3 regions of the Neobacillus sp. GCM10027624 genome follow, and region 1 is predicted to be linked to each of the others. Evidence: predicted binding sites of a transcription regulator. Region 1 holds the regulator's gene; each other region holds the start of a gene.
What was found. The regulator LexA, encoded in region 1, represses DNA repair genes until DNA is damaged. The targets are predictions, from matches to a motif close to CGAACATATGTTCG.
Positions count from the first base shown of each region.

Region 2: a site for LexA is predicted at 2,006-2,019, ahead of ACFQZ9_RS02225 (YolD-like family protein). Genes of this name have one in related genera too.
Region 3: a site for LexA is predicted at 3,979-3,992, ahead of parE (DNA topoisomerase IV subunit B). Genes of this name have one in related genera too.

Region 1 covers NZ_JBHTHD010000003.1:477,425-485,847, forward strand. Annotated here, with positions in the region: gene ACFQZ9_RS07285 (trimeric intracellular cation channel family protein) at 1-546, opposite strand, end outside; gene hflX (HflX GTPase family protein) at 730-1,998, shown strand; gene ACFQZ9_RS07295 (methionine gamma-lyase family protein) at 2,014-3,285, shown strand; gene ACFQZ9_RS07300 (MerR family transcriptional regulator) at 4,532-4,933, shown strand; gene glnA (glutamine synthetase family protein) at 4,963-6,297, shown strand; gene ACFQZ9_RS07310 (DUF4257 domain-containing protein) at 6,379-6,663, opposite strand; gene lexA (transcriptional repressor LexA) at 6,849-7,472, opposite strand; gene yneA (cell division suppressor protein YneA) at 7,631-7,954, shown strand; gene ACFQZ9_RS07325 (recombinase family protein) at 7,970-8,423, shown strand, end outside.
Region 2 covers NZ_JBHTHD010000002.1:464,776-473,198, forward strand. Annotated here, with positions in the region: gene ACFQZ9_RS02215 (LysR family transcriptional regulator) at 1-61, opposite strand, end outside; gene ACFQZ9_RS02220 (AbrB family transcriptional regulator) at 203-1,342, shown strand; gene ACFQZ9_RS02225 (YolD-like family protein) at 1,641-1,979, opposite strand; gene ACFQZ9_RS02230 (DUF3231 family protein) at 2,432-3,451, opposite strand; gene ACFQZ9_RS02235 (DUF4870 domain-containing protein) at 4,112-4,417, shown strand; gene ACFQZ9_RS02240 (DinB family protein) at 4,933-5,418, opposite strand; gene ACFQZ9_RS02245 (dihydrofolate reductase family protein) at 5,560-6,135, shown strand; gene ACFQZ9_RS02250 (CBO0543 family protein) at 6,863-7,345, shown strand; gene ACFQZ9_RS02255 (DUF3231 family protein) at 7,587-8,423, opposite strand, start outside.
Region 3 covers NZ_JBHTHD010000002.1:36,321-44,743, reverse strand. Annotated here, with positions in the region: gene plsY (glycerol-3-phosphate 1-O-acyltransferase PlsY) at 1-279, opposite strand, end outside; gene ACFQZ9_RS00215 (glycosyl hydrolase family 18 protein) at 470-2,209, shown strand; gene ACFQZ9_RS00210 (sensor histidine kinase) at 2,443-3,258, shown strand; gene ACFQZ9_RS00205 (CoA-binding protein) at 3,389-3,802, shown strand; gene parE (DNA topoisomerase IV subunit B) at 4,105-6,093, shown strand; gene parC (DNA gyrase/topoisomerase IV subunit A) at 6,080-8,423, shown strand, end outside.

The sequences.
Region 1 (8,423 bases):
TAAAACGGTCACGATTGCAAATAAGGTATATAACTCCCATGGACTAGATGCAATCTTTAAGCCAATGATGATTCCAGCTAGAATCGCCCAAACGGCATATATCTCAGACCGTAGCACAATCGGTTTTCGTCCTGCTAATAAATCACGAATAATCCCACCACCGATTCCCGTTAAAACAGCAGCGACGATAATTGCACTTATGGGATGGTGCATGTTAGAAGCATAGATGGCTCCTTGAATGGCGAAAGCTGAAAGTCCAATCGCGTCAAATAAATTTCCCCATTTTTGCCATTGCTTCAGTAAATTTGCAGGAAACAAAAATACCGCTAATATAGCAATAATGGCTATTTGAAAAAGTAATCCCTGCTCCCATAAGGCCGATACAGGGACACCAATTAACAAGTTTCGAATCGCACCACCGCCAAAGGCTGTAACAATTCCTAAAATAAAAACTCCCAAAATATCATATTCTTCTTCCATTGCTACAATTGCTCCACTGACAGCAAAAGCAATTGTACCAATCATACTTAGCACTTCCCAAGTCATTTCTTCTCATTTCTCCCCAAAATTTCTTTTATCTAAAACATTATATAAAAATAATATATTAATATAAACAAATATGATTTTAACATTTAAAGGTGATAAATCAACTGATTTTTGGTGGAAATTAGAGAATTTTGGAATGATTTGATATGATGATGGAAGAACTTTTCGAAAGGAAGAATGCTGATGGAAAATACGGAGACAAAGGAAACCGTTGAAAAAGCAATTCTTGTTGGATGCCAAACACAAGAGATGGACGATTTGCGTTTTCAATATTCGATGGATGAATTGGCCTCCTTAACAGAGACAGCACAAGGTGAAGTCCTGATTTCGGTTGCTCAAAAACGTGAACGCATCCATCCAGCTACATACCTAGGCAAAGGGAAAGTCGAAGAATTAAAGGCATTAACGGAAGAACTTGATGCCGATCTAGTCATTTTTAATGATGAACTTTCCCCTAGCCAAAAGAGAAATTTAGCAGGGGAAATCAGTGCTCGGATTATTGATCGAACCCAGCTGATACTTGATATCTTTGCCCAAAGGGCACGTTCAAAGGAAGGAAAATTACAGGTAGAGCTCGCACAGCTCCAATATCTTTTACCGCGCCTAGCCGGACAGGGCACGGCTTTATCCCGTCTTGGTGCCGGAATTGGAACAAGAGGACCAGGGGAAACAAAGCTCGAGTCGGATCGGCGTCATATCCGCCGCAGGATTGATGATATTAAAGGACAGCTCTCTGTGATTGTCCAGCATCGAGACCGCTACAGAGAGAGACGAAAGAAAAATAAAACCTTTCAAGTCGCCATCGTCGGCTACACGAATGCTGGAAAATCAACTTTGTTTAATCGTCTATCCGAGGCAGAGTCCTATGAAGAAAATCAGTTGTTTGCAACCCTTGATCCGATGACTCGGAAGTTAATTTTACCAAGCGGGTTCCTTGCCTTAATTACCGATACAGTTGGTTTTATACAGGATCTTCCGACCACCCTGATTGCTGCCTTTCGCTCCACATTGGAAGAGGTGAAGGAAGCAGATCTGCTGCTTCATGTTGTCGATATGTCCAATCCTGATTATTTTCATCATGAAAAAACAGTTAATAAACTGCTTGAGGACTTAGAAGTTAAAGATATCCCGCAATTAACCGTCTATAATAAAAGGGATCAGAAGCACCCGGATTTTGTTCCGACTGCAAATACCCCATCTGTTTTTATTAGTGCATTTGACAAAGAGGATCGGAATGAGCTAAAAAGAAAAATGGAAAGTGTCGTTATTGAAGCGATGGTTCCATATCAAGTGGAAGTTCCATCGACTGAAGGAAAGCTGTTGTCTTTATTAAAAAATGAAACCGTATTGCGTGATCTCAGTTTTAATGAGGAAAGTCAGCTATATCAATGCCGGGGATATTCACTTAAGGACCACCAGATTACAGGACAATTAGAGAAATTTAAAGTGTAGAATAGGAGATACAAAATGTTTCAACAGTTGAAAAATGGGGAAAATCTTCAGCCGATTGTCAAGGAAGTAGAGAGACAAGTTGCTGAGGTACATAAAAGGATTGAAGAAAGAGCTGAGGTAAATCAGTTTCGAGTGTTGCAAAGTTATCAAAAACATAAGGTAAGTGATTCTCATTTCATCCCGACAACAGGGTACGGCTATGATGACATTGGCCGAGATACATTGGAATTAGTCTATGCAGATGTATTCGGGGGAGAGGCAGGTCTTGTCCGCCCGCAAATTATTTCCGGCACCCACGCGATTTCCATTGCATTATTTGGAGTACTCAGACCGGGTGATGAGCTTTTATATATGACCGGAAAACCATATGATACGCTTGAAGAAATTGTTGGGATTCGCGGGAACGGGGTCGGGTCGTTAAAGGAATTTGGGATTAGCTATGATAGTGTATCTTTAAGTAGCAGGGGTTCAATTGATTGGGATTCGGTTGCAGCTAAAATCAAGCCGAATACCAAGATGATTGGTATCCAACGTTCAAAGGGCTATGCAACCAGACCATCGTTTACGATTGCTGAAATCAAAGAAATGATTACATTTGTTAAAGAAATCAAAAGCGATGTTGTCGTGTTTGTGGACAATTGCTATGGTGAGTTTGTTGAAGAATTGGAGCCGTGTCATGTTGGGGCCGATCTAATGGCCGGGTCCCTGATCAAAAACCCTGGCGGCGGAATTGCCAAGACGGGCGGCTATATAGTTGGGAAAAAACAGTGGGTTGAGGCTTGTTCTTACCGGATGACTTCACCTGGTATTGGCGCAGAAGCCGGTGCTTCTCTTTACAGTCTTCAGGAAATGTATCAAGGGTTTTTCCTTGCTCCGCATGTGGTGGGGGAAGCTGTGAAGGGTGCTGTGTTTACTGCGGCTATGCTTGAAAAATTGGGGATGAATTCATCACCAAAATGGGATTCGGAGCGGACAGATCTGATTCAAGCGGTACAATTTGATGACCGCGATAAAATGGTGGCTTTCTGCCAGGCCATTCAATTTGCCTCGCCGATTAATTCACATGTCACTCCGTATCCTGCTTATATGCCTGGCTATGAGGACGATGTGATTATGGCGGCCGGAACCTTTGTTCAGGGAGCTAGCATTGAGCTGACGGCAGATGGTCCAATCCGGCCACCGTATGTGGCTTATGTTCAGGGCGGTCTCACCTATTCACATGTTAAAATAGCTGTTTGCCTGGCAGTGGATCGTTTGCTGGAAAAAGGATTAATTCAACTAAATTAGCTGAAACTATGAGGGTTGCTACTTGTGGCGGCCCTTTTTCGAGATTTTATAATCGGGCTAAGTGCCGGTGAAGGTGAAAACGTTGTTTGCGTGAGAACTTTGAGGTGTTCTAGGTGCCCGTGAAGGCGAAAAAACCGATTGAGCGGGAACTGACAAGGTAACATAGTGCCCGTGAAGGTGAAAAAATCGGTTGAGCGGGAACTATCAATGCCTTATAGTGCCCGTGAAGGCGAAAAAATCGGTTGAGCGGGAACTGACAAGGTAACATAGTGCCCGTGCAGGTGAAAAAATCAGTTGAGCGGGAACTAACAAGGTAACATAGTGCCCGTGAAGGCGAAAAAATCGGTTGAGCGGGAACTGACAGGGGCTTATAGTGCCCATGAAGGTGGAAAAATCGGTTGAGCGGGAACTGACAAGGTAACATAGTGCCCGTGAAGGCGAAAAAATCGGTTGAGCGGGACCTAACAAGGTAACATAGTGCCTGTGAAGGCGAAAAAATCGGTTGAGCGGGAACTAATAGATCACATAGTGCCCGTGAAGGCGAAAACACCGATTGAGCGGGAACTGACAAGGTAACATAGTGCCCGTGAAGGCGAAAAAATCGGTTGAGCGGGACCTAACAAGGTAACATAGTGCCTGTGAAGGCGAAAAAATCGGTTGAGCGGGAACTAATAGATCACATAGTGCCCGTGAAGGCGAAAACACCGATTGAGCGGGAACTGACAAGGTAACATAGTGCCCGTGAAGGCGAAAAAATCGGTTGAGCGGGAACTGATAAGATCGCATAGTGCCCGTGAAGGTGAAAAAATCGGTTGAGCGGGAACTGACAAGGTAACATAGTGCCCGTGAAGGTGAAAAAATCGGTTGAGCGGGAACTGACAAGGTAACATAGTGCCCGTGAAGGTGAAAAAATCGGTTGAGCGGGAACTAACAAGGTAACGTAGTGCCTGTGAAGGCGAAAAAACCGATTGAGTGGGAACAATCAGGGCCTCATAGTGCCTCCAAAGATGAAAAAATCCGTTGCCCGGGAACTAAAAAAACCTCTCAGAACATATGAACATAAAAAATTATATATAAATGGCACTATGTATATTTTAAAATAATACCGTTACATAATAATACCCATCATTGAAATCTAAAAATTTTCAAATAAAAAACCATGTTAGAAAATCTAACATATGATTGACATATTTTCTAACACCAAATATAATAACAATATGAATTACGAAAAGGGAGGCGAGGATAGGTGAGCGGAAAAGAAATTCGCCGTTCCATGCCACTGTTTCCCATCGGAACAGTCATGCAGCTAACGGAATTAACTGCAAGACAAATCCGATACTACGAAGAGCACGAATTAATTTCTCCAGCAAGAACGGATGGAAACAGGCGTTTATTTAGTTTAAATGACATTGACCGGCTTTTAGAAATCAAGGATTTAATTGATCAAGGGGTCAATATGGCTGGGATCAAACAGCTATTCCTTGTGAAAGAGCAACAAACCAATATTATTCAACAACAGGCTGAAAAATCCAAACGTGAGTTAACGGATGAACAGCTTAGAAAACTACTTCGCAATGAATTGTTGCACACGAACAAATTAAGCCGTCCAACTTTAAGACAGGGAGATATGTCACGCTTTTTCCATTAATCATTTAATTATTAATAGGGGGTAATAAAATGGCTAAGTATACTAAAGCAGATATTCAACGTTTGGCACAAGAAGAAAATGTTAAATTTATTCGTTTACAATTCACAGATATCCTTGGAACGATTAAAAACGTCGAGATTCCAATCAGCCAATTAGAAAAAGCATTAGATAACAAAATGATGTTTGATGGTTCTTCTATTGAAGGATTTGTACGGATTGAAGAATCTGATATGCGCCTTCATCCTGACCTTGATACTTGGGTTGTTTTCCCTTGGACTGCGGAAAAAGGTAAAGTTGCCCGCTTAATTTGTGATATCTATACTCCAGATGACAAACCTTTTGCCGGAGACCCACGTAATAACCTTAAACGTCTTCTAGCAGAGATGAAAGAACTTGGCTTCACAAACTTTAACCTAGGACCTGAGCCGGAATTCTTCCTATTTAAATTAGATCAAAAAGGTGAACCAACTCTTGAATTAAACGACCAAGGCGGCTACTTTGACTTAGCACCAACCGATTTAGGGGAAAACTGCCGTCGTGATATCGTTCTTGAGCTTGAAGAAATGGGATTTGAAATTGAAGCTTCTCACCATGAAGTAGCTCCTGGACAACACGAAATTGATTTTAAATATGCTGATGCTGTAACAGCTTGTGACCAAATTCAAACATTCAAACTTGTGGTAAAAACCATCGCACGCAAACATGGTTTACACGCAACATTTATGCCGAAACCATTATTCGGTGTGAATGGTTCAGGAATGCACTGCAACCTATCCCTATTTAAAGATGGCAAAAATGCATTCTTTGAGCCAACTGGTGATCTTGAACTAAGTGATACTGCACGTCAATTCATTGCTGGAATCTTGAAGCATGCTCCAAGCTTTACAGCTGTAACAAACCCAACAGTAAACTCTTATAAGCGTCTTGTACCTGGTTACGAAGCACCTTGTTATGTAGCATGGTCTGCACAAAACCGTTCACCATTAATTCGTATCCCGGCTTCACGTGGAATGAGCACACGTGTAGAAGTGCGCAGCGTTGACCCTGCAGCAAACCCATATCTTGCTTTAGCTGTTCTTTTGAAAGCAGGTTTAGATGGAATTAAAAATAATTTAACTCCTCCTGCGGCCGTGGACCGCAACATCTATGTAATGAGCAAAGAAGAAAGAATCGAAGAAGGCATCATCGATCTTCCTGCAACATTAGCACAAGCATTGGATCAGTTAAAAGCCAACGAAACTATGGTCGCTGCTCTTGGTGAACATATTTTCGAACATTTTGTTGAAGCGAAAGAAATCGAGTGGGATATGTTCCGTACAGTAGTTCACCCATGGGAAAGAGAACAATACATGTCTATGTATTAATACAAAATAACTCCTAAGCACATTGCTGCTTAGGAGTTTTATTATTATGCAAGTAAGCTTATGGGATTTAGGGGTTTGCATTTAATCTGAACCATTTTGCTTGAATTGCTTATAACCGGTCAGAACTAAATCACCACCAATCCCTGCGGTAATCGAGATGGTCATTTTCTCAACATAAGAATTAGGGGAAATATACAAAACAAGAAGCAGTGAAGCAAAGGCGCCAAGAAGCATTTCTTCTAAAAACCCAAGATAAATGAACTTTTTTGTCTTACGCGGCATGATGATTTTTCCATGCTTTCGAACATGTCCAAGAATTCCAACTACACCACCGATTATGAAAGAGAAAATAATGCCTTTTAACACAGTTTCTCAACCTCCTTAAGCCTAAATTTTTGACCTAAGGTAAATCTTGGTGTAATTCCATTATATTAAAATTGTAATCTATAAAAAATGGGTAAAAAATACTGAATTTTCAATATTTGTAAAATAAATATAGTGAAATCCCTATAAAAAAGAGTCAGCACATTATTTTGTACTGACTTTTTTTATTAATGTATATGTCGATAAACTCCAATCACTTTTCCCAAAATAGAGACATTCCTTAAAATGATTGGTTCCATTGCGGAATTTTCCGGCTGAAGGCGAATATAATCCTTTTCTTTAAAAAATCGTTTACAGGTTGCCTCATCTTCCTCGGTCATTGCGACAACAATATCACCGTTATTAGCGGTTGGCTGCTGTTTTACAATGACATAATCCCCATCAAGGATCCCTGCTTCAATCATACTTTCACCCATAATTTCCAACATAAATACGTGTTCATCAGATGGAGCAAGTCTTTCGGGAAGTGGAAAATATTCTTCAACATTTTCTATCGCTGTAATCGGAAGCCCGGCGGTTACCTTACCGACAACAGGAACATTGACAACGTTATTTCTTGGGATTTGAGCTGTTTCATCTACTTCTAAAATTTCGATTGCTCTTGGTTTAGTAGGGTCTCTTCTAATAAGCCCTTTACTTTCTAATCTAGCTAAATGACCGTGAACGGTAGAGCTGGAAGCAAGACCGACTGCTTCACCGATTTCCCGAACAGAGGGTGGATACCCTTTTTTCTTTACCTCGCCTTTAATGAAATCAAGAATATCCTGCTGCCGTTTAGAAATTTTAGCCATGGTAATTTCCACCTCGCCACTAGTAATTGTTACCTTAATTATAGCATGTTCGCCAGTTTTATACAAACATAAGTTCGAATATTATTGACAACAAACAGATGTTCGGATTATAATAAAATCAATTAAACGAACATATATTCTGTCGAGAGGTGTTTGTAATGAAAAAAATATGGACCAAATACTCATTTTCTATTATTCTAATTGGATTAAGCTGCCTATTTGCTTTTATACTTTCGATTGATTTTAGTTCATCCGCAAATGAACGCTATAAAAAAATAACTGTTTCCGAAGGAGATTCCCTTTGGAAAATTTCTAAGGAATACTCAAATGAGCATTCTCTTTCCAATAAGGAATTCGTAAATTGGGTTAAACTCCATAATAAAATAGAAGATGAAAACATTTATCCTGGTGAAGAGATTGTTATTCCCGTTAATAAGAAAACCTTATCTACTACAGAGTTAGCAAGTGCTGCTGAAGAATAGAAAGAGAGATTAAGTATGAAAGCAATTATTTATTGCCGAGTGAGTACAACAAAAGAGACACAGGAAACCTCACTTAAAAGGCAAGAGGAAGAACTCATCCAGCTCGCTAAACAGTATCAATTTGATGTTGTATCCATCATTAAAGAACAAGCAAGTGGTTATGAACTGGAAAGGGATGGGATTCTTCAACTGCTTCAAACAATTAAAGATGAACCGATCCAGGCCGTATTAATTCAGGATGAAACGAGATTGGGCAGAGGTAATGCAAAGATTGCTCTGTTGCATTGTATTTTAAAAGAAGATATAAAGCTTTTTTGTATATCACACAACGGAGAACTGCAGCTTTCTGAATCAGATTCAATGGTGTTACAAATTGTTGGGATGGTAGAGGAATACCAGCGCAAGCTCCATAACATCAAAATAAAGCGTGGTATGAAAAGGGCAGTCCAACAAGGATACAAACCTGAGA
Region 2 (8,423 bases), on a different contig from region 1:
TATTGGTTATATTTTTTTCTTGATAAAGGGTTTGCAAAACCATCCAGTCTCTTTCATCCATCGAAATCACCTTGTATCCCTTAAGAAATAACTTTTGATTATGGTTTCCAATATAAATTCCATATTTTATTTATTGCTTTGATTATACTATATTTAGATTACGAAATCTTCATTGGATATTTTGATGCAAGGAGGCTAGATTATGAATGGAAAAAACACCTTTTTTCGCAGTGTTTGTTTTATATTGATAAGTAGTTTAGGAGGATTCTTGATCTCATTGACCGACCTATCCATTGGATGGATGATCGGCACATTTTTGGCAGCTGCTTTCCTTTCCTTTTGGAGGCCATCCTTTTTAAGGGGTAATGAGAATCAAAAAGGGATGCCAAAATACTGGTTATTTATGGGGCAGTTTATTCTAGGCATTCATTTGGGACAAAAAATCAACTTGACTTTTTTGCATGTTTTTAAAGAAAATTGGCTTGCCATCATTCTTATGCTTTTTCTTTCGATCATTTTTTCCTTACTTTCCGGTCTCGTACTCTGGAAATATAGTAATACGGATATGATGACCAGCTTTTTCGGAACGGCTCCTGGTGGATTATCCGCCATGCCTGGGATTGCAGAAGAGGCAGGGGCAAATACGGCTATTGTCAGCATTATTCAAACCATGCGCGTGTTTTTAGTGATCCTAATGATTCCGTTGATTGCTTCTATTTCGGCTTCACACAGTGGAAATTCGGCGAATTCTGTTCCCCTTCCGGTTTTGGCAGACCCGGGATTTAAAATCGAGATGTTACTTTGGACTTTTGCCTTTATGGGATTTGCCTATGCGGGCTACTGGTTGATCAAATTTTTACGGTTTCCTGCTCCCTGGCTGATTGGAAGCATGGTGGGGGTTGCCATTGGCCAATCTCTTGGTTCGTTCATGATTGGCAGTGACATCGTTTCGTGGTGGCCTCATGAAGTAATCATTTTATCGCAGATCATGATTGCAGCAAGCATTGGCTCGCGTTTTCAGAAAAGCATGTTTATCGGGTTAAAACGGACGATCATCGTATCTTTCTTAAGTACGGTCGGTCTCATTTTCTCGATGTTTATGTGTGCGGTTTTAGTTGCTAAAATAACAGGGATTTCACTAATCACCTCTATCCTTGCATTCGCACCAGGCGGGATTGCTGAAATGACGACAACTTCTGTCGTCCTCCATGGTGACTCGACCTTTGTCGTAGCCGTACAGGTTCTTCGAATCCTAATTATATGTGTGATCTTGCCTCAATTTTTTAGATTGTTAAATTATCTTGAGCAGAAAAAGCACTTTTTATCTAAACCATCCCTTTAATTTTTTTACGTTAAATTTTTTATGGTTCATATAGTAAAAGTTTGGAATTTTCATATAAGATCTATTTTCACAAAAAGGTGCAGCGATACTTTGTGGATTCGAACAAATGTAGAAAGCTTTGTATCTGCTCCACCGTCACCTATGCGTGCCAACGTAATTGGGATTTACACTGCTGGTGTGCCACAAGAGGGTAACTCGATATTCCATTATCAGTTGTTACCAAGCTCACCCATCTTTCCATCAGCACCCATTTAAAGGAATAGAAACGGTAGCGTAAATTTGCTGCCGTTTTTGTTATTTAATCAACGACCTTCACTCCGACTACACTATCGAACGCCACCCGCTCAAACTCACCGGCTTTTACTTCTATCCGCAGCTCATGCGTTATTGGATCGACGTAATGAACACGGCCAGTTATCACTGAAGTAAATCCGTCATTCCATACCGTCAGCTTTACCGCATGATTGTATTCTGTTGCATACTGTATTCGCAGGTCGAACTCCTCCGCTTGATCCTCGTCTATGATTGGCTTATTAATGCGTTCCTGGTCTCGCCATAGATCCCGCTGCCCCTTTATTAGCTCGGGATGTCCAAACGCGAATTGCCATTTCATAACGCCTCGATCACGAATTGTCATAATAACCACCTCGGTATTATTATATGCGAACGAACGTTCTATATGAATAGAAAAATAAAAGAGCTGCTTAATACAGCTCTAATTACAAAGAAATTACCATCCTCGATTTCTCAACAAGATGCAATACAGCGCTGAAGGAATTCTAAACACCCTTCCCTTCGAAAACGACGACAATTCTCAAATTCTGCCAAATACACTAAACGACAATTCGTTTCGCTGGGACTTTGCGAAAAACAATTGCAGTGCAATAGTTGTAGCTTCCTGCAGATATAAGAAAACTTGGTTTATAGTTGTAAATACTTAAAGGACCGTCTGAAGTGATTCCATCTTCAACTCTTGCACCCATTCGTTTAAGTGAAACTCTTCACAAAATATCTGGAAGGAAATTGCTTAAGTCCTAATGTAATAAAATAAGCCCTATCTGTTTTTATGCAGAAGGACTTGAATATGGATTATAATTGATTCCATTTTTTTATTAATTCATCCCTATCAGGAGCTATAGGAGGCTGTTCTAGCCATCCATTTTTAATCATTATATTAGCCCCATCTTCAGCATACAAAGCTATTTCAGCAGTAAGCCTTACATAATTCAGACCTATATCCCTTCTAGGACTCATTGCCATACTTGTACCATAAAAACCAATACTTAGGGCAATAAGGGATGTAGTGTAGTACATCATAAGTCTATCTGAAAAAGTATGAGTTGTAGACTCTGTTACATCTGAATCCCATGACATAGGTACTGGAAGGTAATCCCCTCTAAGGATAGCTCCAAAAACATCACAATGCTTTTTTGCAATTTCTACACCTCTAAATAAAAACTTGGCTACCTCTTCTGACTTTGCAACTTGACTAAATCCTATTAAGGTTGCAACTCCAAAAGCATTTCTTTGAAAATTAACATAGAGGTTTGATATTTCTGTCCCAACTAATGGTCTCTTTTCTCCAAAAAACCCTTTAAGAAAACTTTGTTTTTTAACAAAATCAATATCATCTGGTACAGGTAAATAAGGAGACCTGATATAAAGACCTTTAGATAATAAAAGCTCTTTTACCTCCCTAAGAAAATTTATTAATTGTGAAATACACTCACTAAAATGACTGTAAACATCTGCCCTAACTGATACTGACAGATTTATACTGTATCCTTGCAGAGCAATTTGTGATGCTTGGTGGAGGTAATTCAAAAAATATGTGTCTGAATACAACCTAGGAGCATTTACATTTACATCCTCATTAAGTTTAAATCCATAAGGTATTGGGTACTTTTCTTTGTTAAAAATCTCAGTTAGTGTTTTAAGATTTCCTTGAGCGATCCCAAAAGCATGTTTGACTAGTGCTTTAATCTCTTCATCCTCAACTATGGTTAAAAAGTATTTAAACTTACAAGCTATGGCAGTATCATTAATATAGGATGCCCAAAGAGCTGTTATCTCTGCTGATGTAAGCTTAACCTGATTGCCTTTCTCCATAAATAAACCTCCATCTAACCAAACAAACCTTTGTTGTACAATATTCCCCTATTTTTCAAACAATATGTAATTGTAGTTTCAATAAAAAAGCCTACTGCCTTATACAGTAAGCTAAAACAATTTATAATTACTTCCTAACCATTTCTGCCCGTTAGAGTTTAAGTACAAACATTCACAATCTCATTAATTTTGGTTAGATTCTTTATAGATAGCTCGCTCTACTAATAATTGATAAATATAAATGATGATTCCATAGAAACAGATAAAATGAAAAAATGTTTAGGTCTTATTTTTTTAAACTCAAAACCCCAACCTGGGTGAAGAATTTTACAAGAGGAAATGAAAGGAATAAATTGATAATAATATTGGTTGCAAGATATTTAAAAAAGTTTTTAACCACGAGTTTTGTAACAAATAATAAATGTGTACATTTTAAACTTTGTTCAGCAATCGGGCAAAATATGGAGAAATCTCAGCATCATACCATATATTGGAAAATAAAAAAGAATAGTTCGCATACTGGAATTTTGATTTGGACTACGACCAAAGTCGTATAACGATTTAGTTCATAGCCTGATGTACTATTCTAACCCAAACTTTATAATGATTAATGAATAAAGTTTTGTTAAATATTACGATACAAAGAGGAGTAAATTTTAAATGAAAAATAAGGGTTTCAAAATATTGATTCATGCTAGTACTTGGTTTGCACCTATACTAGTTCCCATTATCACATATTTTATTATTTCAGATCGAGAAATTAAAAGCTTATCCTTACAGGCTTTGGTATTTCATATTGTAATTGGTATTTTAATCTCAGTGTCTGCTTTTTTTTCTTGGATATTAATCGGGATTCCATTCCTCATTATTTTTGGACTCATTGCTATAATAGCTCCGATTGTTGGAATTGTTAAAGCAATTAATGACCGTCCTTTTCGATATCCTATTATTGGATCATGGTTTTGATTAAATCTAAACAAATCTAATCGTTTTAATGATGATGAAAGTGGTATTTAAATCACTTAATCTTTTATATACTCCATGCCATGGTAATTCATGAGAATGTTAGCTCTGTACGGATACTTGAAAAGAATAGATATGAGAGTGCATTGCTTCAATAACGATCTTCCATAAACGGGCGTCACCCTGTAGTAATGATAAAAGTCCAAATTCTCAATTTTAATGTTGAGAAATTGGGCTTTTTGTATTTATTTATAGTGCAAAATAGCACTTAAAATAAGTGCAGATTACCTCCTAAAGTGACACCAATTATTTACCAAACAATTTCATTAAATTTGGGTATTATTGTACAACTAACACTTAGTTAGCACAAAAAGAAAACGGGATCGCCGCAGCCATCCCATTCCTTAGTTCTTGCACCCGTTAGTGTAAGTGTATTTGTTCACAAACTTGCTTAAAAAAGCCATTTTTTTGGCTATCTTTATTCAAAACTGTTTTTTTATTATTTTACGAACTCCCTCTCAGGTAGCCCACAATATGTCTGTACTTTTAGGTATGTAACCAAGTAGACGCAGCATTGCTACAATTTGCCCTTTATGATGAAATTCATGTGTAATAGAATGAGTTAGTAATTGGTGTGGCGTTTTCCTTATAGCTCCACTGCCTATCTTCCAAGAAGGTTCTTTTTCGATAATATCATCAAATTTATCAGTGAATTGTTCAAATACAGTATCTACATATTTGTCCGCTTGTTGAAAATAACGTTGAATATCTCCTATCTGCATCTCATTGATTACTTCCTTTGTTAATAGGGGTGATGTTTTTTCTGAAAGTGTAAAAGAACCCAGCCAAGCATGATAACAACCTGCCACATGAACTAAAGAATCTCTTATACTTTGAAAACCAAATCCAAATTCTTTTGTAAAATCATTTTCGTTCAATTCTTTACACTGGTCTAATAAAATCTGTCTTGTTTGTTTTACCAATTCATATTCCGTTTTTTCCATACCAATCTCACCTCGTCCCATTTTATTTTAAATAGTGTAATTTATAGAACTTTTTTACCAAAATTTATAAAAAATGGTTATACTTACATTGGAAGTAAAGAAGTATAAAAAAATATCCCTCATGGACAAAGGAGACTAAAAATGAGAAAACTTGTTCTATTTCTGCACGCATCGCTTGACGGTTTTGTAGAAGGTCCGAACGGTGAAATGGACATTGGCTGGGTTTCATACGATGCTGACTTGGAGAAACACGCGAAAGAAATTCTGAGTACTGCCGACACTGTCATATGGGGACGTGAGACTTATCAGATGATGCACAGTTACTGGACATCTGTGCCTTCTGACCCCTCAGCTTCGCAGCATGAACGGGATCATGCCGAGTGGATCGAAAAGACACCCAAAATCGTTTTTTCCACGACGTTGGAGAAAGTCGAATGGAACAATTCCAGACTGGTGAAAGAAGATGTCGAGGAAGAAATCAAGAACCTCAAACAGCAGCCAGGCAAGGATATGGTCATCCTCGGCAGTCCTAGGTTAGCACACTACCTTATGCAGCTTGATTTAATAGATGAGTATAAAATTACAGTTTCTCCCGTCCTGATCGGCAGCGGGTTGCCGTTATTCCAAGGTCTCAAGGAGAAGATCAATCTTAAACTGATTGAAAACAAGACATTTGATTCTGGTGCCATAGCCCTCGATTACCAGACGGTTAGATGACCTTTTCTCCTAAAGCAGATTACGACGGATACGATAGCTCAATAAGCCGCCTCTTCAACCAGGCGGTTTTCTTATCGTTAGATCAACATCAGGATTAACTATAACCTAAATCTAAGATGATGACGCAAACATGAAGTAGATCATACCGGTAAAACAATTTGGGTTAAGGATCCATAAAAAAATGCAAAATCAGGCAATCAAAAACTAATGAAAAAAAGAGCGAAATAAAAAATTGGTATGGAATGATTACTTTAACCTTAAAGTTTGAAAAAATACAATCTTAAAGAAAAAAGAGAACCGCAAAAAAAGACCACATTTAGGTCCAAAAATTCAGTTTCTTCAAGTAAAGCACCCGTTCGTATTATAAGGTCAGCCAGATATTTCTGGTTGACCATTTTTTATATGGTTTTATTATAACGGTAGCCGGGATAGAAAGTAGCACCCATGGGACTTGGATCCCGTCAGCTAAACAGTTCGCCCCCTACTTGTAGAAACATGTTTGAGGCTGGTTGGGACATAAGGGGTCAGTCCCCCACCGATATAACGCTATACTTCATCGGGGTACTGACCCTACAAGTAAGATCGTTAATCCTTCTTGAATCACAAAGCTTAGCTTAAAATCCTTTACTGTTTTATTTCATATTATCTTCGTATTATAATTTTACCTTAAACAAAAATTGAATTAATCAATTCTAATAGTAAAAACTATTTACTAAGGGGGTAATTAATGAGATACAAAGCAGAGAAAACTATTGAAATTTCATCCTGGATAGTTGTGTCATTATTATTAATAAAATTTACGCCAAAAAATAAAATTCGTGAATCACTAGTTGTATTTTTATTTAAACAAGCACTAACATGGATTTTTGGATTACTAGTGGTAGAAAAAAACTTAATTTCCTATCCATCTCGCTTATTTTTCAAAAAAGCAAATAAAGCTACTTTTTCATTTGAATACTTTATATATCCTGGACTGTGCGCTTTATTTAGTTTGTACTATCCAAAAAATAAATCTAACCTTTTAAAAATCCTGCATTGCTTTATTAGTACTTCTGTAATCGTCATCTTTGAAATAATTGCAGTGAAATATACAAAATTAATTAAATATAAAAAATGGACTTGGTATTGGAGTTTTATAACAATTTGGATAACTGATTACTTAACACAAGCTTTTCACAACTGGTTTTTTAAAACTAAATTTCATGAATAAAAAGGGGCAGTTAGACTGCCCCTTGAATTATGTTAAATGCAATATATCAGTCAAGGCTATAAAAGATAGGAGTAGATTGTTAACTCTCTTGTTCCACTCAACGGTACTTTACTAAGAAAAGCTGTATCACAATATGTAAGTTTATCTTGTATAAATTTATAATTTTGCTCTATAGAATCGGTTGATTTTTCCATAAAGTTCCTTCTTCTTTATTATTTACACTATTGGATTCAGTTTATCATTATTTAATTGACCTACCAGTTACTGGTGGTTCATTAAACCAACCTTTTTTAACCAATAGTTTAAACCCTTTTTCTGAAAAACTTTGGACCTGTTCAATTAATTCATTTAGTATTTTGACATGATTCTTCTTATAACTAGATACAGCAGCGTTTTGTAAATTTATTATTCCAATAGGATTTAAAAACGTTATTAGGTTCGTCATTAACTTATCTGAAAATGGAGATTCATGGGCCCTATGAACGAAGCTCTCTAGTCCAGTTGTAGTACTAACTCCGTTTTCCCTAAAAATATCCGATAAAGTAGTAGCTTGATGAAATGATAATTTCTTGCCATCATTAAATAATTGCTTTGACTCTTCATCTTTTACAACATCAGCAAAAGCAGTGCATAGAGCAACACCAACATTATTGCATTGAAGTGCACTGGACATATGTGCCAATTCTACCGCATTAAGTGGCCTCAATTGTGTTGATATAACCTTAAACAGTTTACTCTCTCTTTCATGTGCTTTCATGTATAAAAATGGACTGTTTTGTAACAAGTTCTTTTCTTTTAATAAACCTAAAAGAGATTCATCAATTTGAATCATTTTAGTGAGGACTTCACTAAAGAATTTCTTTACATTCATATCCGCTAATTCTGCATATTGAGAAGCGAGGATTTTCATCCCATTTCCGGTAATATGCTTAAGAATTTCAATGATTAATTGATCGGTAAAAAGCTTTAGTGAGGAGTTATATAAATCAACTTCACTAAAAAATGGCGTTTCATTATAACCGCTGTCATTTAATAACTTTGTAGCCTCTTTTTCTTGAAATGTAGATAATGAATTGAT
Region 3 (8,423 bases), on a different contig from region 1:
GGTATGTCCGATAATCGCAAAAATCCCAAAGATTAATTCATTTAAATCCAAATGAAAAATATGTGGCAGATAGGCCGCTAGAGTCCCTTTTAATATATCTGCAAGTGTCACAGCCAATCCAGCTTTTACACCCAGTGTTCGAAAGGTATTCGTTCCACCTAAATTACCGCTGCCGTGCTCACGAATATCTGTCTTATAAAATACTTTTCCGATGATTAACCCGGACGGAATCGAGCCCAGCAAATAAGCAAGGATCATGCACAAAATAATTTGAACCATTTACTTTTATCTCCTTCTACAAATAGATCCAGTGTATTTATTTTATCATGGATTTACGAAAACGCCATCCTTCCTTTATTTTATGAGCGAAAATGTAGATTTCCTGATAAAGTTCTATCAGAAAAAGGAAAAAGCACCTTCTCAATTCCAATTCGATACTTTACGATAGTCATAAGGGGGAAAAAGAAACATGGCACGCGTTGAATACTGTAAGAATCAAAAATTATCACCGAAATGGATGATCGGTGGATTGTTTATCGCCATTTTGCTGATTATTTCTTCGATTCTCTTAATCCTTTATCCTTTCGCATCGAAAGAAAAAACAGCCTATTTTCATGGTACATACCCGATTCTATTTAATAAACAGCAGAAGGGAAATGCCTTACATGAGGGAAGCACTGTTTATATCCCACTTTCCTTCTTACAAGAAAATATCGATAAAAGCATTGTCTACGATGAAAAGTCGCATTCGATCATTATCACAACGGCAGATAAAGTCATTCAAATGCCTACGGATTCCTTAACCTATTTCGTGAATCAGAAACCGGTTAAGCTGCAGATATCACCGATTAAAACAGATGATGGAGAAATTTTCGTCGCTCTTGATCCTATCCTATCTTTGTATCCGATTCAATATCGAAAACTGCAGGATAGTGGCGCCATCTGGATTCAAAGGAATGGTGAGAAACTGGTAAAAGGGCAACTCACATCCGACGATATAAACGAGGAAAAACTAAGACTTAGGACAAAGCCGACACTAAGGGCACCCTATACTGTACAAATGAAAAAGCAGGAACCTGTTTGGATAGAGGGAGAGAAAGAAGGTTATTATCTCGTTCGCAACCAATCCGGTATTAGTGGCTATATCAAAAAAGAATTTGTCCATAAACAGGAAACGGTAACTATTAGAATTAACCGGGAAAGTAAACAGGTACATCCTAAGAAAATAAACGGACCGGTCCAATTAACCTGGGAAGCAGTCTATACAAAAAATCCTAACCCTTCGCATATTCCCAATATGGCAGGGGTGAATGTCGTTTCACCAACATGGTTTTCACTTGAGGAGAAGGATGGGTCGATTAAAAACCTTGCGTCCCTTGCCTATAGTAAATGGGCAAAATCAAGAGGTTATCAGGTTTGGGGATTGTTTTCTAATGGCTTTGATCCGGAACTAACCCATGATGCACTAAAAGACTATGAAACTCGTCAAAAAATGATCCGCCAGTTGTTGCTATTCAGTAAAATGTACAAGCTGCAGGGAATTAATTTTGATATTGAAAATGTTAACAGCGAAGATGGACCATTGGTCACGCAATTGATGCGGGAAGCCGCCCCCTATATGCACGAAGCAGGCCTGATCGTTTCTATGGATATCACCTTTTCAGCAGGGGATAATAACAACTGGTCCTCCTTTTATGAACGAAAAGAACTTTCCAAATTAGCGGATTATTTGATTGTCATGGCATATGATGAACATTGGGGAGCAGCTTCTGGGGCGGGCAGTGTAGCCAGTCTGCCGTGGGTTGAAAAGAATTTACGGACATTGCTAACTGAGGTTCCGAATGAACGGTTGATTCTCGGTGTGCCTTTATATGCCAGGCTATGGATGATTGAAACGGAAAACGATGGAACAGAGAAGATTTCTGCAAAAACACTAACAATGGATCGTGTAAAGTCATGGATGAAGGAAAAGAAATTGAAGCCAACATATGATGAGGAAAGCGGTCAAAACTATGCGGAATACTATGATGCGAAAGAGAAAACCAGGTATAAAATTTGGATTGAGGATGAACTTTCTTTAAAAAAACGAGCAGAACTAGCAGCCAAATATGACCTAGCAGGAGTTGCCAGCTGGTCAAGATTCTTTGCTGATCACAATGCTTGGGTTGCCTTAAACATGAACACAAACAAATCCATCACCAAAAAATAACCGGCAAACCGCTGGTTATTTTTTTATTAAAAAAGAACAAATAAAGGCAAATTCATTACGAAAATATGGAGATTTTTCAAAAGATTTGATTCTTTATTGCTTGCAACAACATCCCCAAATATAATTTAAGTAACCATTAAAAGGAAAAACAAAGATAAGAGCCGGCCAATTCGACATAAGGAATGGTCGGTTTGTTGCATATAATCAACAACCAATGAAAGCGGTGGTAGTTTATGAACAAGCAAGAGAATCGTGATGATGCCTATCAGGAACTAACTGAAAAGTATGAGGCAATGATTCAAATGTTAGAAAACCGTATTCAAGATGAGATTACAAAAAACAGACAAAAGGACCAAATGCTGATTCAACAGGCAAAACTAGCAGCGATGGGCGAAATCATCGCAAGCATAGGGCATCAATGGCGCCAGCCCCTTAAACACTTGTCACTTTTAATCCAAGACATAAGAGATGCACAAAGATTTGAGGAAATGAACGACCAATACATGGACCAATTTACAAATGAGAGTATGATATTAATTGATTTTTTGGCCGGCACGATTCAAGATTTTCGTAAATTTTATCGTCCAAGTAAAGAAAAATGTGCGTTTTCACTAGCAGAATCGATTGAGGCCGCATTGTCCATATTCTCCTTTTTTCTTAAAAAACACAAGATTCGTGTTTACTTTGAGTATCGGGAGCAGCAAAAGGCCTATGGATATTCTAACGAATTTAGCCAGGTGGTCCTCAATCTCTTAACTAATATAAGAGATACATTTGTAAAAAAAGAAATAAAAGATCGAAAATTATTTATCACGATCAATGAAACTTCCGACCATCTTGTCGCGGAAATCATGGATAATGCCGGTGGAGTAGAACCAGAACTCCTATTAAAAATGTTTGATGCAAGCAATTGCAGTTGGTCCGAGGATTCGAAACTCGGCTTATACATTACCAAGGTCATTCTTGAAAACATGAATGGCTCGATAACTGCTGAAACTTTCGGTGAAGGAACCCGCTATCGCCTTTCCATTCCAAAAATCACTTCCTAAATAGATTCAAGTGATTCTCATTATGAAAAACTTACAAAATGCAAGACACACACAAAAAATAAGTATTGTTTTTTGGATTTCGCTTGAGAAAGAGGTAAAATAGAGGAAAAGGATGAAGGAAGTGGCATGAATGGCAATTGAAAATCCAAGTCGGGCAGAATTAGGCGCGATATTAAAAAAAGCAAAAAGAATTGCAGTGGTTGGATTAAGTAATAATCCAGATCGCACTTCTTACATGGTATCCGAAGCCATGCAAAAGGCGGGGTATGAGATCATTCCTGTCAATCCAACAATTGATGAAGCGCTTGGTATAAAAGCGGTAGCTTCGTTAAAGGATATCGAAGGTCATGTTGATATTGTCAATGTCTTCCGTCGTTCTGAGCAATTATTGGAGGTTGCGAAGGAATTTGACGAGATTGACAGCGATATCTTTTGGTCACAGCAGGGATGCATGAATGAAGAAGCATATCAATTTTTAAAGGATAAGGGTTATACCGTCATTATGGACCGCTGTATTAAGGTGGAGCATGCGTTAACCAAATAATAAAGGTGACTTTAAAAACTGCTAAAAAACAGCAGTTTTTTTGTTTTTATTTTCCAAGGAAATTGTCAAATATGGATGATAAAATGATGTTCTTTTAGAGAACGTATTTGCCAAATCGAAATAAATCGCTACAATTAAGCATAGACGCCGCAAGAAATGTGATAAAATAAAGTCGGCAAACATTCGTTCTATTTTAAAATTTTTAAAGGATTTTTAATTCTTTTAAACGAATGATTCATTTACTAATTAGATATGCAAACAGAATTATGTTTTCTTTTGTAAGGGATGAAAGGGGTATTTTAGTGGCAAGAACTCAGCAAGCTTTTGATTATAATGATGATGCCATACAAGTGCTAGAAGGTTTGGAGGCCGTCAGGAAACGTCCCGGGATGTATATCGGGAGTACGGATTCCAGGGGTCTGCACCATCTCGTTTATGAGATTGTCGATAATTCCGTCGATGAAGCGCTTGGCGGCTTCGGTGATCAAATCATCGTTAAAATACACAAAGACAATTCCATCAGTGTTGTAGATAAAGGACGCGGCATGCCAACAGGAATGCATAAAATGGGGAAGCCAACACCTGAGGTGATCTTAACGGTCCTACATGCCGGAGGAAAATTCGGTCAAGGCGGTTATAAAACGAGCGGAGGGCTGCACGGAGTAGGCGCTTCCGTCGTAAACGCTTTGTCAGAATGGTTAACCGTAACGATCAAACGTGACGGTTTTGTTTATGAACAGCGTTTTGAACATGGGGGAAAGCCGGTTACCACGCTTGAAAAAATCGGCAAAACCAATCAGACGGGTACGACCATTCATTTTAAGCCGGATCCAACCATCTTTTCGACTACTACTTATAATTTTGAAATATTATGTGAGAGGTTAAGAGAATCAGCCTTTCTTTTAAAAGGTTTAAAAATAGAAATTCATGATGAACGCAATGATGTCCACGAAATATTTCATTACGAAAATGGAATTGAAGCGTTTGTTGAATATTTAAACGAGGAAAAGGATGTTCTGCATCCTGTCGTCAGCTTTGAAGGTGCCCAAAATGGAATAGAAGTCGAATTTGCCTTTCAATTTAACGATGGTTATTCCGAAAACGTCCTTTCGTTTGTCAATAACGTTCGAACAAAAGATGGCGGCACCCATGAAGCAGGGTCAAAGACGGCTATGACCCGGGTGTTCAATGACTATGCCCGCAAGGTTGCACTTTTGAAGGAAAAAGACAAAAATCTCGATGGTGCTGATATTCGTGAGGGTCTTTCCGCCATTATCTCGGTCCGCATTCCAGAGGAACTTTTGCAGTTTGAAGGACAAACAAAAGGAAAATTGGGGACGAGTGAAGCAAGGTCCGCTGTTGATGGTGTTGTATCAGAACATCTTTCTTATTTTCTCGAAGAAAATCCTGATATTAGCTCATTACTTATTAAGAAATCAATTAAAGCCTACCAGGCCCGGGAAGCAGCAAGAAAAGCCCGGGAAGATGCGAGAAGCGGGAAAAAACGCAAGCGCTCAGAAGCCGTGCTTTCCGGTAAACTGACTCCAGCACAATCACGGAATCCCCAAAGAAATGAGCTTTATTTGGTCGAGGGTGACTCTGCTGGCGGTTCCGCCAAACAAGGACGTGACCGCCGTTTCCAAGCAGTACTTCCTTTACGAGGTAAAGTCATCAATACCGAGAAGGCAAAACTAGCCGATATTTTTAAAAATGAGGAAATCAATACAATTATCCATGCAGTTGGCGGCGGTGTAGGCGCTGATTTTAACGTAGAGGATATTAACTACGATAAAATCGTCATTATGACTGATGCCGATACGGACGGAGCACATATTCAGGTACTTTTACTGACCTTCTTTTATCGTTACATGAAGCCGCTTCTAGAGGCGGGTAAAGTGTTTATTGCCCTTCCGCCATTATATAAAGTGAGCAGAGGGACTGGAAAAAAAGAAGTAATCGAATACGCCTGGAACGAGGATGAACTACAAACAGCCATTAAAAAAGTGGGCCGCGGCTATATCATCCAGCGTTATAAAGGTCTTGGTGAAATGAATGCAGATCAGCTTTGGGAAACAACAATGGACCCGGAGACCCGAACATTAATTCGAGTGAAAATCGACGATCTGGCAAGGGCTGAGCGCCGTGTAACCACACTTATGGGTGACAAGGTAGAACCGCGCCGGAAATGGATTGAAAGCAATGTCGCGTTTACCTTAGATGAACAAGATACGATACTAGAGAATGAAAACATCATGGTCGCTGAGGGGGAATCTGAAGATGAGCTCAATTGAAAAATTTCGTGACTTACCTTTAGAAGATGTACTTGGTGATCGTTTTGGCAGATATAGTAAGTACATTATTCAAGAGCGTGCCCTGCCGGACGCACGTGATGGTTTAAAACCGGTACAACGAAGAATTCTTTATGCCATGCATGTGGAAGGCAATACACACGAAAAAGGCTTCCGAAAATCAGCGAAAACAGTTGGTAACGTCATCGGCAACTACCATCCTCATGGTGATTCTTCTGTTTATGAAGCAATGGTACGAATGAGTCAGGACTGGAAGGTTCGCAATGTCCTAGTCGAAATGCATGGAAATAACGGTAGCGTCGACGGTGACCCTCCTGCAGCGATGCGTTATACCGAAGCAAGATTGTCAGCCATTGCGGCGGAACTCTTGCGGGATATTGAAAAACACACCGTTGAGTTTATTCCAAACTTTGATGATACCTCAAAAGAACCAACCGTATTGCCTGCAATGTTTCCAAACCTTTTGGTAAACGGGTCTACCGGTATTTCTGCAGGGTATGCAACGGAAATACCGCCACACCATCTTGGAGAAGTCATTGATGGTGTTATTATGAAAATGGATCAGCCGGACGTAACGGTTGAGGATTTGATGACCGTTATCAAGGGTCCAGATTTTCCAACCGGCGGGATTATTCAAGGGATTGACGGTATTAAAAAAGCCTATGAAACTGGTAAAGGGAAAATCATTGTCCGCAGTAAAGCCGAAATTGAGGAAATCCGCGGCGGCAAGCAGCAAATTGTTATTACGGAAATTCCGTATGAAGTGAATAAAGCAAATCTCGTGAAAAAAATTGATGAGTTCCGATTGGATCGAAAAGTAGAAGGAATTTCCGAAGTCCGGGATGAAACGGACCGAACCGGGCTAAGAATTGTCATTGAATTAAAAAAGGATGCTGACGCAGAGGGCGTATTAAACTACTTATATAAAAATAGTGATCTGCAAGTTACCTATAACTTTAACATGGTTGCAATTTATAATAAGCGGCCAAAACAAATGGGCCTTCGTGAACTACTGGATGCTTATATTGAACACCAAAAAGAAGTGGTAACAAGACGGACTGAGTTCGAGCTCAATAAAGCGAAGGAGCGTCAGCACATTGTTGAAGGCTTAATGAAGGCTTTATCGATTCTCGATGAAGTGATTGCGACCATCCGTGCATCAAAGGATAAGCGGGATGCGAAGGATAACTTAATCGCAAAATTTGCCTTTACCGAACCGCAATCAGAAGCCATTGTTTCTTTACAACTCTATCGTTTAACAAACACAGATATTACAGCACTCCAAAGCGAAGCAGAAGAGCTAGCCAAGAAAATTGAGGAGTGGACAGCGATTTTGGCGAGCGAGAAAAAACTCCTTTCCGTGATTAAAAAGGAATTAAAAGACGTGAAAAAACGCTTTGCTGATGAGCGCCGTTCAAAAATTGAAGCGGAAATCGAAGAATTGAAAATTAATCTGGAAGTTATGGTTCCTAGCGAAGATGTTATTGTCACCGTTACGAAACAAGGCTATGTGAAACGGACAAGCCAGCGTTCTTATGCTGCATCAAACGGGCAGGATTTGGCCATGAAGGATACCGACCGCTTATTAGCACAGCTCGATATGAACACAAAAGATGTTTTACTTCTCTTCACCAATAAGGGAAATTATCTATTCTGCCCTGTTCATGAACTTCCGGATATCCGCTGGAAGGACCTTGGACAGCATGTCGCCAATATTATTCCAATTGAACGTGATGAAGAAATCATTCGAGCAATACCTGTAAAAGATTTTGAAGCCGATGCCTATTTAGTCTTTATCACTAAAAATGGAATGGTGAAGAAAACAGAACTGAAAGCGTACAAAGCACAGCGTTATTCCAAGCCGCTTGTCGGCATCAATCTAAAAGAAGACGATCAAGTGATTGATGTCCATTTAACAGATGGTTCGCTGGATGTTTTCTTAATCACCCACCTGGGGTATGCTTTATGGTTTGCAGAAGAAGAAATTAGTATTGTCGGGGCACGCGCAGCGGGTGTAAAAGGGATTAACCTAAAAGACGACGACTACGTTGTTGGCGGAAAGGTCCTCACTCCTAATAGCAATAAGTCTATCGTCATTACGACACAGCGTGGGTCTGTTAAGAAGATGAAATTGAAGGAATTTGATAAAGCAACAAGGGCGAAGCGAGGACTTGTCATCCTTAGGGAGCTAAAAACAAATCCACATCGAGTCATTGGCTTTGTGATGACGAACGAACACGACAAGATTTTTGTTCAAACAGAAAAAGGACACACAGAAAGTATTACCGCAGAAGATATTCGTTCAAGTGACC